Regions from separate parts of the Halomonas sp. ISL-56 genome, predicted to be linked through region 1. Evidence: predicted binding sites of a transcription regulator. Region 1 holds the regulator's gene; the other holds the start of a gene.
The links. The regulator PhoB, encoded in region 1, activates phosphate uptake and scavenging genes when phosphate is short. The targets are predictions, from matches to a motif close to TGTCATANNNNTGTCANA.
Positions count from the first base shown of each region.

Region 2: the regulator PhoB is predicted to act here: its motif matches at 2,489-2,506, upstream of J7J49_RS05155 (ABC transporter permease subunit).

Region 1 covers NZ_JAGGRO010000026.1:10,087-17,466, forward strand. The annotation lists gene J7J49_RS20200 (LysR family transcriptional regulator) at 1-159, opposite strand, end outside; gene J7J49_RS20205 (hypothetical protein) at 173-529, opposite strand; gene J7J49_RS20210 (HU family DNA-binding protein) at 529-801, opposite strand; gene J7J49_RS20215 (NAD(P)/FAD-dependent oxidoreductase) at 910-2,100, opposite strand; gene J7J49_RS20220 (chorismate--pyruvate lyase family protein) at 2,297-2,872, shown strand; gene ubiA (4-hydroxybenzoate octaprenyltransferase) at 2,908-3,798, shown strand; gene phoB (phosphate regulon transcriptional regulator PhoB) at 3,926-4,615, shown strand; gene phoR (phosphate regulon sensor histidine kinase PhoR) at 4,618-5,904, shown strand; gene J7J49_RS20240 (hypothetical protein) at 6,208-6,519, shown strand; gene J7J49_RS20245 (hypothetical protein) at 7,152-7,380, shown strand, end outside.
Region 2 covers NZ_JAGGRO010000006.1:3,289-10,668, forward strand. The annotation lists gene pstA (phosphate ABC transporter permease PstA) at 1-1,235, opposite strand, end outside; gene J7J49_RS05155 (ABC transporter permease subunit) at 1,232-2,350, opposite strand; gene J7J49_RS05160 (PstS family phosphate ABC transporter substrate-binding protein) at 2,531-3,379, opposite strand; gene J7J49_RS05165 (acyl-CoA thioesterase) at 3,627-4,043, shown strand; gene J7J49_RS05170 (TRAP transporter substrate-binding protein) at 4,126-5,220, opposite strand; gene uvrD (DNA helicase II) at 5,351-7,380, opposite strand, start outside.

The DNA.
Region 1 (7,380 bases):
CTGACGCTCCATCAGAGAGGCTCCCAAGGCTTCTTCCAGCAGCGCAATTTGCCTGCTAACTGCCGAGGGAGCAATGTCCAAGCGCGCCGCTGCGCGGCGCACTGAGCCAGACTCCAGGGTAACGCGGAAGTACACTAAGCGTTGATGAGGTATGTCCATCGATAGTGAGGCGCTACAAATACTTGAGTAGTTTTTGCAGCTTATTCATATCGGCGGAGTCCCCCACCAAACGCACGCTGCCGTTCATCATGCCGTCGAGAAAGGCCTGCTGGGTCGGCTTTTTGAGCACTTTCAAGGCGGTATCCTGATCACGGAAGCGTAGCTCAAGATCCAAGTCGACCGGCAGCCCTTTAGCAGTACTGACACTTTTCGGCGTCATCCGGTAGTGACGGGCAATGCTTAGATCTTCCGTGGCAATTCCCCAGTCCAGGCCGCGCATACGTTCTAACTGCTCACGAAAGCGCGGCTTGCGGCGCAGGGCGCGTTTGAGCAGTACGCCCAGCAGCCACAGCGTCAGCTTGAGCTTCATTAGGAAACGGCGTCCTTAAGTCCTTTGCCTGGCTTAAAGGCCACGTTTTTGCTGGCTGGAATTTGCAGCGGGGCGCCGGTTTGCGGGTTTTTACCGGTACGCGCTGCGCGCTCACGTACGGTGAAGGTGCCAAAACCAATCAGCGCGACATCTTCGCCCTTGGCACAACTGTTGGTGATCTCATCCAGAATGACGTTCAGCACTTGGCCTGCTTTATCTTTGGACAGGTCGGCACTTTCAGCGATGGCTGCAGCGAGTTCAGGTTTGCGCATAAGGAATCTCCCCTTTTGAATAGAAATCAAACATCAAACAAATGAATGTTGTTGGGTGCGTAGCCGATTAGGTTAGCTTCTCTAGCCTAGTCGTGAACGCGGCGAAAATCAGCCTAGCAGCGCAGGCGCTGCTCTGGAAAGCTCCACTTTCCTTCTCACGCAGCCGCCTGTCAACGCAAAACCAATCAAACGTCCGTCTTTATTTTCCGCCAAGGCACTGATATCACCGCCTTCACCTTCAATTCGCCAGCACTCAGGTGTGGTCGTAGGCGGGTAGGCAACCACTGGCAGCAGCGGTGTTTTAACCACCACCGGCCAAGCGCCAAAGCTAACCGGCGTGGGGGTGCCCGAAAGGGTTGCCGCCAGTGCCTTAGCACTGGCTTGCAGAGGCTGAACGTACATGGCATTAACGCCATCTACGCAGGCTGTATCCCCCAGGGCATAGATATTGGGATGCGAAGTCTGCAACTGACGATCAACCACTATGCCGCTAGGTAACACGTTTAAACCAGCGGCTTCGGCAAGCATTGTGCGGGGCGCGAGGCCGGTGGCCATCAACACGAGATCCGCGCCGACGGTGTCGCCGTTATCCAATTGCAGAACCGTGTTTTCATCGCTGCTGAGCGCTATGGAATGAAGTGAGCGGTCAAGGTGAAGATGGATACCCGCTTCGCTAAAGGCATCGCCCAGAGCGTTCCCTAGGGGCGGTGGCAGCAAGCGAGGAAGCAGGGATCTCTCGGGGGCGACAATGCTGACTTGATGACCGCCAGCGTAAAGGTCGTTGGCAAATTCACAGCCAACCAGCCCCGCGCCAACAATTGCTACCCGTGCAGGGCCATTACCCAGCGCGGTATGAAAGCGGCGGTAGTCGTCTAGGTCATTGATAGTAAAACAGCTAGGGGCCACGCTGGAGGCAATGTTGAAGGGCACCCGTGGCGCAGCGCCGGTGGCTAATACCAGCGTGTCATAGCCAATCCTCTGACCTTCTTTGAGGAGCACGAATTGGTTATCCACATCCAGTGCGCTTACCTGGGTGTGGATAAACATCTTGGCGTTGAGCTCATCGCCAAGTTCCGCTGCGCTGCGCTGGGCTAATTGATTGGGCTTCAGGCCCTTGGCGAAGCCGGTGGAAAGCAATGGCTTGCTGTAGTCATCGCCGCTGTCGGCGCTGACCAGCGTGATTGAGCGTTGGTCGCCCAGGCGACGCAAGGCACGAGCAAGGCCAACCCCTGCCATCCCGGTGCCAATAATTACCAGTGCAGCGTGTGTAGACGTTTTATGTGTTTGGGTGGCGGGCATGCAGATACCAACATAGTAGTTAAGACATAGTTGTTAAGGCATAGCTGTTAAGACATAGCTGTTGAAATGTGGTTGTTAAAACAGAGTCGTTAAAACAAAGTTGTTAAGACAGAGTCGTTAAAAAGGTCGCTGAAACAAAAGCCTGTTAGTACCCCATGTTACACTAGCCGCCTCGTTTATTGCCCTGGAGAACTCGGTGACGCCTGCTGCTTTTCGGCAAATTCCGCTATTTTCGCGCTGGCGCCCCATTGATGCGGCACGCCCAGCGATGAGCCCTACCTGGTGGCAGTGGGTTGCCTCCACCGACTCGTTGACCGCCCGCTTAATCGCTGCGGGTGGAGACAAGCCGTTTCGCGTACGGCTGCTACGCCAGGGGGTCGGTTGGCCGCGGCAGGATGAGGCTAAGGCGCTGGGCATTGGTGCTAAGCGATACGCCTGGCTGCGCGAAGTGGCGCTGTGCTTGGATGAGACCCCCTGGGTGGTGGCACGCTCGGTCGCCCCGCTCACGCAGCTAAAGGGTCAGCGCTTGGAGCGTCTGGGCGAACGCTCCCTAGGCAGTTGGTTATTTCGTCAGCCAGGCGTAATCCGCGGGCCATTAGAAGCGACGAGGCAAGCGCCCACTTTTGCTAGCGTGAGCGGTATTCAGGGAGATGCTACCTGGGGCCGTCGCTCTGTGTTTTATCACGGCTGTCAGCACGGCGGTCTGTCGTTATTAGTTCAAGAGTATTTTTTGGGTGCGATGGCTGATGATCTTGGCCTGCCTTCGCGCTAGGCTAGCGCCTGCATCTTATTCTTGGTGAGGTAAGCATGGATCGTTCATTGTTGCGGCCGAAGGGGTGGGCTCGCGTGGCAGATTTCTTACAGCTGATGCGTTTGAATCGGCCGATAGGCACATGGCTGTTGATGTGGCCGACGCTGTGGGCTCTTTGGGTCGCTGCGGAAGGTGTACCCGGGCGAAATGTGCTGCTGATTTTTGTGGCAGGTGTTTACGTGATGCGTGCCGCGGGCTGCGTGGTCAACGATTATGCTGATCGTCACTTTGACGGCCATGTAAAACGTACCAAAAACCGTCCATTAGCTACGGGCCGGATCAGCGAAACCGAAGCCCAGTTGCTGTTTATCGCCCTGGTGGCCGCGGCGTTTATTCTGGTATTACTGACCAACTGGTTTACGGTGCTGCTCTCGCTAGGCGGGGTGCTGCTGGCAATTATTTATCCGTTTATGAAGCGCTATACCCATTTTCCTCAGGTAGTGCTGGGGGCGGCGTTTTCCTGGGCGATTCCGATGGCCTTTGGTGGGGTGCTTGGCTACGTGCCACTGGAAGCATGGCTACTATTCTGCGCCAACGTGCTGTGGACAGTGGCCTACGATACCCAGTACGCCATGGTCGATCGCGACGATGATTTAAAAATTGGCATTAAATCGACGGCGGTGCTGTTTGGAAATGCCGATCGTTTGATTATCGGCCTACTCCAGCTAGCCACCCTGGGGTTGTTGGCATGGGTAGGTTGGCGGGTCGGTTTAGGTGGATTCTTCTGGTTAGGGCTTGCGGCAATGGCGGCGACTTTCCTGCATCAGCAGCGCTTAATTCGCTATCAGGAGCGAGATGCCTGCTTTCAGGCGTTTCTCAATAATCACTGGTCGGGGCTACTGATTTTTGCCGGTATCGCGCTAAGTTGGTGGCCTGCGGCGGGCTAATTTTTTTGAATGTCATATAATTGTCATCAAGCCATGGTGTTATCGTCATTGAGCTGTTTTTCTTTGAGCTAGCTTGCTTTGCGCTAGTTCTCTTTGAGCTATTCTTTGAACACCGTGAGGCTCTGGTATGACCGCCAAGACCGTTCTGATTGTCGATGATGAAGCGTCGATTCGCGAGATGATCGCGGTAGCGCTGGAAATGGCTGACTATCGCGTGCTCGAAGCGGATAACGCCCAGGATGCTCATGCCATGGTGGTCGACCACCAACCCGACCTACTGCTACTGGACTGGATGATGCCCGGCACTAGCGGGATTGAGCTGGCTAGACGCTTAAAGCGTGAAGAAACTACCGCTGAGATTCCCATTATTATGCTCACCGCCAAAGGCGAAGAGGATAATAAGATTCAAGGGCTTGAAGCCGGTGCCGATGACTATATCACCAAGCCTTTTTCGCCCCGGGAATTGGTGGCACGGCTAAAAGCGGTGCTGCGTCGTGCCACGCCGCGTGGCGTTGAAGACCCGATAGAGATTAACGGCCTGCTACTTGATCCGGTAAGCCATCGGGTAAGCGCTCACGGTAAAGCGCTGGAAATGGGGCCTACCGAGTACCGTTTGCTGCAGTTTTTTATGACCCATCAAGAGCGCGCTTACACGCGCAGCCAACTGCTTGACCAAGTGTGGGGCGGCAACGTCTACGTCGAAGAACGCACGGTCGATGTGCATATTCGCCGCTTGCGCAAAGCGCTGGGCGACGTGCATCAAAACCTGATTCAAACGGTTCGGGGTACCGGTTACCGTTTCTCTGCACGGGTGTAAATGTGCGTTTATGGAGTCGTGAGCTGTGGCGAATAGCGTGGCTGGCCACGCTGGGTACTTGCTTAGGTTGGCTATTGGGCTCGGCTGGGCTAGGACTTTCGGCAGGGCTTGCGGTATGTCTGTTTTACCATTTACGACAGCTGCGCGAGCTCTATAAGTGGCTCACTTTTCACCCTCACGATGAGCCTCCTGCTGCCCGCGGAATGTGGGGCGAGCTATTTGATCGTTTGTACCGCTATCAAAAAAGTCAGCGAATTACCCAAAGCCGCCTGCGCGCTACCTTGGCGCGTATTCAAGAGTCGTCTGAAGCGATGCGCGACAGCGTGGTCATGCTTGACCGTCACGGTGACCTGGAGTGGTGGAACAGCGCCGCCACCGCCATGCTGGGGCTGCAAACCGCCCATGACCGTGGCCAGCACATTACCAACCTGCTTCGCGAACCAAGCTTTATCAGTTACTTTAATGCGCGTAATTACAGTGAGCCGTTAACGCTAACCTCACCGATTGATGAACGGCGAATACTGCAGTATCAAATTACCCTGTACGGTGACGACGAGCGCTTGGTCATGGCCAGGGATATTACCCGTTTGCATCGCCTTGAGCAGATGCGGCGCGACTTTGTTGCCAACGTCTCCCACGAGCTACGTACCCCTCTGACCGTTCTTTCAGGCTATCTGGAAACCTACAGCGACATTGCCGATCAACTGCCGCCGCGTTTAGGCCGTAGTATTCAGCAAATGCAGGAACAAACCCAGCGGATGCAGAATTTGGTCAATGATTTATTGCTGCTCTCGCGCCTAGAGATTGATCAGGGCGGTAAAGATCATCACCCGCTGCTACTTGGGCCTTTACTGAACAGCGTTTGCGAGGACGCGCTTGCTCTCTCGCATCAGCGGCATACCATCACCGTGGCGCTTGAGAGTGATGCGCGGTTGTTAGGTAGCGAACAGGAAATTCGTAGTGCTGTTTCAAATCTTGCCTTTAATGCGGTTCGTTACACGCCTGCAGGCAGCCAAATCACACTACGCTGGAAAGCTAGCGCCAATGGCGGTGGCTATATAGATGTTGAAGACAATGGCGAAGGGATTGATCCCGTGCATATTCCCCGCTTAACCGAACGCTTTTATCGTGTAGATAAAGGGCGCAGCACGGCGACCGGTGGCACAGGTTTAGGCTTGGCGATCGTTAAGCACGTGCTGTTACGCCACGATGCGCAACTACATATAGAGTCCCTTCCCGGCAAAGGCGCACTGTTCCGCTGTACCTTCCCCCCCTCGCGGTTGGTTTAATCCAGCAAGGCGCCCTGCACAATATTTGTAGAAGTGTTCAATATTGACATGTAAGGCTGGTGAAACTTACTCATGTGCCATTTTTACACAGGAAAAAGCGTGGGTAATGGCTCATAATTGGCCGTTATGCAATGTTTAATTTTAAATAAAATATTGATTTATATGATTTAAATTTCACATTTCGGTTTTTTGGCATGACTGCTGCAGCATACTAGTTAAGAAAGATGACCGCAGGAATTGCTGGCTACTTGTTAGCCTTTCTTTCTTAACCCAGCGGTAACAAACAGCGATCAGAGGTGGAATATGATGTCCAAGGATTTTCTCAAGAAAGCTGGCATTTTAGGTGTTTCTTTTGGCCTGATGGCAAGCCCATTAGCCTTTGCACAAACAGATGAAAACACCGCGATTGATGACAACCAAGGTATCACGGCTGACGAGCAGCCAATGGATCCCCAAGGAACCGGTAGCTCAAACGGTAGCGATACAGATATGACTAATGATTTAACCCATGACGAAGGCGATGGTGTCAGCGACATGGAACCTCAATCAAGCAGTCACTCAGATGACGCTGAGTATGATGCAGATGAACTGGTTGAAGAAAATAGCGGTAGCTAATTATTGATGTTTTTTAGATATCACTGAATGCTTTTTCATAGGATGAAAAAGCGATTAACAGGATGTTATACAGGCAAGGATGCCTTTCGGATTCAAGGACGAATCATTAGGAAATCAAAACGTTAGTCAGGGTAAATTCCAAGGTTGGAGTCCCGCACAAGGAGTGGAAGCTAGCGTTAGTCATTACCTATCATCAATTCTGATATCGGGCCTCGCATTGCGAGGCCTAATTTTTTGTCGTCTGCTTTTTTTTGCTCCTCGCTCGCCTTTGCTGCCACTCCCTTCTAGTGTTTTTTTCATTTTCCTTTCAATTTCGCCATAGCGACCATTCGCAATTGTGCCTGGGGTAGTGCCTGGATTGCTTTACTAAGTGTGTCATAAAGACACAGACTATTTTGCGCATGTGTCATTACTGCACATGTAATTAGCGTGCTTTTGTTTTTAGTGGCGTATTATTGCGCACAACATATATATATTAAGCATTTGATTTTAATGGATTTATTATTTTATTGGTGATATTGGCACAGCGTGTGCAATATCGGGGTAGTGAAGCTAAACGCAGTGAGATGCTTGCCACAGTGCTCCTCTCACTTCACTTCAGCGGTCTCAAACAGTCACCAGGAGTAAATAGTATGTTTAACGCATTTGTTAAAAAAGCAGCCGTGGTAGGTCTTTCATTTGGTTTGCTGGCAAGCCCGCTAGCTTTTGCCCATATCTCCATCGATGCTAATCAAGACTTCACGGTTGATGACGAGCCCATCCAGGCGCAGTCTCATCACACATCCGGCCAAGCGGATTTTAGCCCATCTGATTTGATGTACGACGAAGGCGATCGCCCTAATGTCATTAAGGCAGAGTCTC
Region 2 (7,380 bases), on a different contig from region 1:
TGCAGGTAAGGAAACTCACCATCGATGGGCATCTGAGGCGCTAGTTTGGCGACTCCCACAAGCATCAACGGCGCCACTTCACCGGCCGCGCGGGCGACCGCCAAGATGACCCCTGTCAGCATCGCCGGGGCGGCCATGGGCAGCACGATGCGGGTGAGCATTTCTAAGCGCGTAGCGCCGAGCGCCACGGCACCTTCACGCTGAGCTTCGGGAATGCGCGCCAGGCCCTCCTCTGTGGCCACAATCACCACCGGTAGGGTCAGCAGCGCGAGGGTGAGTGACGCCCATAGCAGGCCGCCAGTGCCAAAGGTGGGCGAAGGCAGCGTATCGCTAAAGAACCACTCATCCAGCGAGCCGCCAATACCATATACAAACACCCCCAAGCCAAATACCCCATACACAATCGACGGCACGCCCGCCAGATTACGTACGCCGATGCGCACGAGGCGAGTTAGCCGTCCTTGATGGGCGATTTCATTAAGATAAATAGCTGCCAGCACCCCGAATGGGGTCACCATCACCGACATTAAAATCACCATCAGTACGGTGCCAAAAATAGCCGGCCATACGCCACCACCGGTATTGGCCGCCCGTGGGCCTTCGCTTAAAAATCGCCAAACACCCTCTCCCCAGGCACGGGCTTTCTGCCACCCGCTCATGGCATTGGGCGCTTGAGCGCTAACTACGCTAGCGAGTGGTTGGCGCAGGGTGTGGCCATCCACGCTGGTAAGCAGCAGTTGGCCCGCCTGGCGCTGGTTAGCGGGAAGCGCTAAGAGCGCCGTCAACTGCTGCCAAGCAGCCTCTCCCTCCCAGCGCTGGTCACCTTGCTCAATGGCTTCTAGCCGGCCAATAAAGTCGCCCCAGGGGCTGCGATCAATGCGTATCAGGTCGGCTGGCTGGGCGCGCTCGACAATTTGCTCGATGGTCACCCAGCGCCAGCGAGCGCCATCGATATCCTGGTTGCCGGTGAAGTAGAGGCGTTCATCCCCTGTTTGTTGGGGCAACGCGACCTCGCGTACGGCTTGGCCAGCAAAAGTTTCACCTGAGCTAAGGGTGACCTCTTCCAGCGAGGCGGGCCAAAAGTGCCCTAACCCGCGTACTAACAGTAGCGTGAGAAGCGCGCCCAGCATCAGCAGGGAAAGCGCTACGCTGGCGGCACATAGCCAGGGCCACAAGTCATTTATCTGGCTAAAACGAGGTCGGCGAGAGGCCGAGTTGGCCGAGACAGAGGTCATAGTGTGCCTCCTATCTGACGGTAGCGGCGGCGCAAGCGTTGGCGGACGACCTCGGCCAGGGTGTTAACCAAGAACGTAAATATAAACAGCACTAGCGCGGCCAAAATCAGCAGGTGGTAGGTCTGACCGCCGGGTGACGCTTCAGGTAGTTCGATGGCGATAGCCGCGGCCATGGAGCGCATTCCCTCAAAGGGGCTGGCGCTAAACAGGGCAGTATTGCCGCTGGCCATAAGCACTATCATGGTTTCGCCCACCGCCCGGCCCGCTCCAATCATTATCGCCGAGAAGATACCAGGGCCCGCTGCCACCAGTGCCACTTTCCATAACGCCTGCCAGCGGCTGGCACCCAGCGCCTGGGCGCCCTCTATTAGGGTCGGGGGCACATCTGCCAGCGCGTCTTCTGCCAGTGAGTAGATGCTGGGGATAACCGCAAACCCCATGGCAATGCCGACGATCAGCGCGTTCCGGGTGGCGTAATCCATGCCGTAGCGCTGGTCGAGCAATTGGCGTAGGTCACCGCCTAACCAATGCAGCTCTAACCATGGTGCAAGCCATAGCGCTATCGCCACCATGAAAGCGAGCCAGGGAATCAGCCAGAGGCCCGCCCAGGAGAGCGGTAAGCGGCGGCGCAGGCGTGTTTTGGCCAACTGCCAGAGTAAACCGGCCAGCGCAGCACTGAGCGGGAGCCAAATAATCAGCACTAACGCGCTGGCGAGATGACGTTCTACCCAAGGCGCCAAAATAAGCCCGGCAATAAAGCCCACCACCACACCGGGGATAGCCTCCATCATTTCGAGCGCGGGCTTGATGCGCGAACGCAGGCGCGCTGACATAAACAGTGCAGAGTAGATGGCTGCACCCAAGGCCACGGGAATGGCGAACAGCAGTGCAGCTAGCGCGGCTTTGAGGGTGCCCCAGGCCAGTGGCGAGAGCTTAGCCAGCGCCAAGGTATCGCCAATCGCTAGCAGCGGCAGGGTTTCCCACACCAAAAAAACGCCGATCGCCAGAATTGCCAGCAGCACGCCCACGCCACCCGCAGTAATTAAACCGGTAGCCACGCGATCCTGCAGCAGCCGTAACGGCTGGCGAGAAGAGTTTAGCCGAGGTAGGGTCATGTCGATATCATGGCAAAACCGAGGTGATCACAGAACGGATCAATAGGTATTGAACAAGTGTGCCGTGAAAAAACGAGTCGTGAAAAAAGAGCGACGTGAAAACACTCCATAGATTAACCCCTTACCCTAAAACAATTATGTGTCAGTTAGATGACAGTGGTTGACCACCTTTATTGAGCGTTAAGGGCGCTTTTGCTGCTCGCGAATAACCGTTTGAGTTAACGGAACAAAACCGGACGCACGAGCAATCTGTTGACCCTCCTCGGATAGAATCAGCCTTAAGAATGCCTGCTCGGGTGGCGGCAACGTCTCGCCCGGTGGCTGGTTTACGTAGAGATAAAGGTAGCGTGACAACGGGTAATCGCCGCTTTGTACAGACGCTTCATCGGGCGGTATGGCGGTGCCTTCATCGTTATAGAGGCTTAAGGCGTGCACGGCTGGGGTGAGGTGGTTAAACCCGGCGTAGCCCATCGCATTGGCGGATTCGCCCACTGCGGCGACCACCGCCGATGAGCCAGGGTGTTCGCTGATATCGTTGCGAAATTGACCACCGCATAATGCCCGCTCTTGAAATAGCCCGTGGGTACCTGAGGCAAGGTTACGCCCATGCAGCGCAATATGGCCAAATGACCAGTCACGGGTCGCCGGGAGTTGCTCCCAGCGCCTAATGGGTGCTTCACCACCGCAGGCGCGAGAGGTGGAGAAAATCGCATCGACCTGCTGGCGGGTTAGCGTGCGAAGCGGGTTGTGGCGGTGTACAACCACAATAAGTGCATCACGGGCGACCTTTAATTCCAGCGGCGGGTAGCCATAGCGCTCAATAAAATTATCGCGCTCGTCAGCCGTCATCGGGCGAGACATTGGGCCAAGCCGGGTGGTGCCTGCCACCAGCGCCGTGGGCGCACTGGCCGAGCCGCTGGCTTGAAATTGCAGCTTTACCTCTGGATAGCGAGTAGTCAGGGTTTCGCCCCAGCGCAGCATGAGCCCCGCCATGGTGTCGGAGCCCACCGCGCCCAAGGTGCCACTCATAGCGGCTGGTTGACTCCAGGCCAGGGGGGCCACCAGTACCAGAAGCGTTATTACCCAGCGCAACAAGAAGTGCTGTCGAGGTAAAGAAGAGCTACGATGCGTTGAAAGAGTATGCACAGGAGTATTCAAACAAGCGTCCTCTTATGGTTAACTGAATCCATTCACTGGTGTTGCGATGCAGCAACAGCCATTAACAACGTGACGCCCTGCAACGTTTACAACAATAAACTGACTAAGCGACGAACTCATGACTCTTTTGGAAACCGATTTGGACGACGCTCCCGCCCCGCAAGGGCAGCTTACTTTAAAATTACTGGCTTCCCGCCAAGATACCAATTTTTATGGTGATATACCCGGAGGTTGGCTGGTCAACCAGATGGATCAAGCGGCCGAGCTGGCAGCTGGGCGTGAAGCGGGTGGCCGCACGGCGACTGTGGCGATTGAGGCCATGGACTTTCTAAGCCCGGTGCGCGTGGGCTCAATGGTCAGCGTTTACACCCAGGTACAAGAGATTGGCCATAGCTCGATCAAAATTGACGTAGAGGTCTGGGTGCGTCCGCCCTATGGGCAGCGTATAGAAGAGCGTCAGAAAGTCACTGAAGCGCGCTTTGTGATGGTCGCATTGGACGATAATGGCCGCATACGCGCGGTGCATAGCGACTAGTTCCACCATCAAAACCCCGCCCTAAATAGCAAAAGGGCGCTTAGTGCGCCCTTTGGCCGTGCTTGTCGTTTAGCCTAACGCTTTAGCCCTCAACGTTATCGCGGTTCTTGAGGTAGGCGTACTCACCCACATCGCTGAACGGACGCAGCAGCTTCTGGAAAGCAGAATAAGACTCGTAAACACGGCGAGACTCTTCGTCGCTATCGACCTGACGCTGGATGGCTTCCAACGACGAGGTATAAAGCGCCGCCATTACATCCTCGGGGAAAGTACGCAGTTGAACGCCATGCTCATCGACCAGCGCTTCCAGCGCCTGGGCGTTGCGGAAGGCAAATTCGCTGATCATGGCCATGTTAGACGCGCGTGCGGCCTCGCGGATCACGTCCTGCAGATCCTCCGGCAGCGAATTCCAGGCATCCAGGTTGATCGTGCCTTCGAGTACCGCAGAGGGCTCGTTCCAAGCCGAGGTGTAGTAGTAGTCAGCTACCTGGTGCAAACCAAACGCCAAATCATTATACGGCCCAACCCAGTCAGCGGCATCCAGTGCACCGGTTTGCAATGAGGTAAAGATTTCCGAGCCCGGCATATTGACGGTACTCACGCCGATGCCGTTCATCGCCTCACCTGCCAAGCCAGGCAGACGCAGTTTCAGCCCCTGCATATCGTCTAGCGAGTTGATCTCTTTCTTGAACCAGCCTGCCATCTGCGTGCCGGTATTGCCCACGGCAAACGGCTTCAGGTTGTGATTGGCGTAGATCTCATCCCACAGCTCCTGGCCACCGCCATGGTACAACCAGGCGTTCATTTCGGTGGTGGTCATGCCGAACGGTACGGCGGTAAAGAACTGCGAAGCAGCCACTTTGCCGCGCCAGTAGTAAGAGGCGGAGTGACCCATTTCAGCGGTTCCGGCAGCCACGGCGTCGAACACTTCCAGGGCGGGTACCAGTTCACCCGCACCATGGACGCGGATCTGCATGCGGCCATTGGAAAGTTGCTCTACCCGGCGGGCGAAGTCATTCGCTCCGGTGCCCAGGGCGGGAAAGTTTTTTGGCCACGAGGTGACCATGTCCCAGGTATAGGTCTCTTGAGCGCGCGCGCTAGAGGTGGTTACAAAAGGGGCAGCAGCGACACCGGCGGCACCCAGGCCGACGGTTTTTAGGAAGTTACGGCGTTGCATGGCGAGCAAAACTCCGGAAATTATAGGATTTTTTTGTCAGCGCGCAAAAAAGCGCAGTGTCCGTCCGCCAGTATGCGCTAAGCGGGTTTTAATCGGCAAGCCATTGGCCTCAACACCAAGCGCTTGCGCCTTAGAGCGGCGTCAACTTGGCAAAGCCGAGGACTAACCATTTGACGCCTTCGCCTTCAAAGCTGACTTGTACTCGGGCGCGGGCGCCTTCGCCTTCCGCGTTAAGAATAATCCCTTCGCCAAATACCGGGTGTTCAACCCCCTGGCCGACGTGCAAGCTGGGTAGGTCGTCGCTGCCCTCGACGCTTTGCTGGGCAAAGGAGGTGCGCGACGCGGTGACCGGTCGGGAAATATGCCCCCGCAGGCGGACTTCTTCCATCAGGTGGGGCGGCAGCTCGCGGAGAAAGCGCGACGGTCGCGGGAACACCTCTTTGCCGTGTAAACGACGGGTTTCGGCGTGGGTCAGGTAGAGCTTCTGCATGGCGCGGGTGACGCCCACGTAGCAGAGCCGCCGCTCCTCTTCGAGCCTGCCCGGTTCTTCCAGCGACATTTTATGCGGAAACAGGCCCTCTTCGACACCGGCAATAAACACCACGGGGAACTCCAGGCCCTTCGCCGAGTGCAGCGTCATTAGCTGGACGCTATCCTCAAACTCTTCGGCTTCGTGGTCGCCAGCGTTAAGGGCCGCTTCGGAAAGAAACGCTTCCAGTGCCGCCATGCCTTCGCCCGCCTCAGGCGCTTCAAACACATCGCCATGGGTAAAGGCGCGGGCAGCGGTGACTAGCTCTTCCAGGTTTTCCACCCGTGCCTGGCCTTTCTCGCCGCGTTCGCTTTTGTGATGCTCAATCAAACCGGTATGCACGGTGACGTGATCGATAATCTCGTGCAGCGCCATGCCGGAAGCATCGTTATCGAGTTGCTCAATCAGATTGGCGAAGGTTTGAACCGCATTGGCGGCGCGCCCTTTCAAGGAGCCGTCGTTAATTGAATCGTGGAGCGCCTGCCACAGCTGAATGCCCTGCTCACGGGCGCGCAGACGGACAATCTCCACCGTGCGCGTACCGATGCCGCGGGTGGGCACGTTAATCACCCGCTCCAGCGAGGCGTCGTCATCGCGGTTGAGCATCAGGCGTAAATAGGCCAGGGCGTTTTTGATTTCCAGGCGCTCGTAAAAGCGGTGGCCACCGTAAATCCGGTAGGGCATGCCCTGGCGAATCAGCGTCTCTTCGAGCAGCCGCGACTGGGCGTTGGAGCGGTAAAGAATCGCGATATCGCGGCGGTTGAAGCCTTCGTCGACCTTCTCTTTAATGGTATCAACGATATAGCGGGCTTCTTCCAGGTCGTTAAACCCGGCGTAGATCGAGATCGGCTCGCCTTCGATGCCGTCAGTCCACAGGTTTTTACCCATCCGCTCGCTGTTATGGCTGATCAGCGTATTAGCAGCTTCCAGAATCGCGCTGGTGGAGCGGTAGTTCTGCTCAAGCCGAACGGTGTAGGTTTGCGGGAACTCCTGCTCAAAGCGGCTGATGTTCTCCACCTTGGCGCCGCGCCAGCCGTAGATCGACTGGTCGTCATCGCCCACCGCGGTCATCGGCGTCTTCATTCCGGTGAGCAGTTTTAGCCAGGCGTATTGCAGTGTATTGGTATCCTGAAACTCATCCACCAGTACGTGGCCAAAGCGCTCCTGGTAGTGCTTCAGAAGTGTCGGGTTATCGCGCAGTAGCTCGAGGCTTCGCAGCAGCAGCTCGCCGAAATCGACCAGACCTCCCCGCTCGCAGGTGAGCTGGTAGCGCTCGTAGAGCTCGACCATCTGGCCCATGTAGGCATCGCCGTCGACATTAACCTGGTGGGGGCGCAGCCCCTCTTCCTTACAACCGGAGATAAAGTGCTGCACTTGGCGCGGCGGGTAGCGCTCGTCGTCGATGGAGTAATCTTTCAGCAGCCGTTTGACCAGGCGTAGCTGATCGTCGGAGTCGATGATTTGAAAGTGTTGCGGCAGCTTGGCGTCCTGCCAGTGTGTGCGTAGCAGGCGGTGGGCGATAGAGTGGAAGGTGCCCACCCATACATGGCGCATTGAGAGGCTCAGCAGCGCCTCAAGGCGCGTGCGCATCTCTTTTGAGGCTTTATTGGTAAAGGTGACGGCGAGCAGCG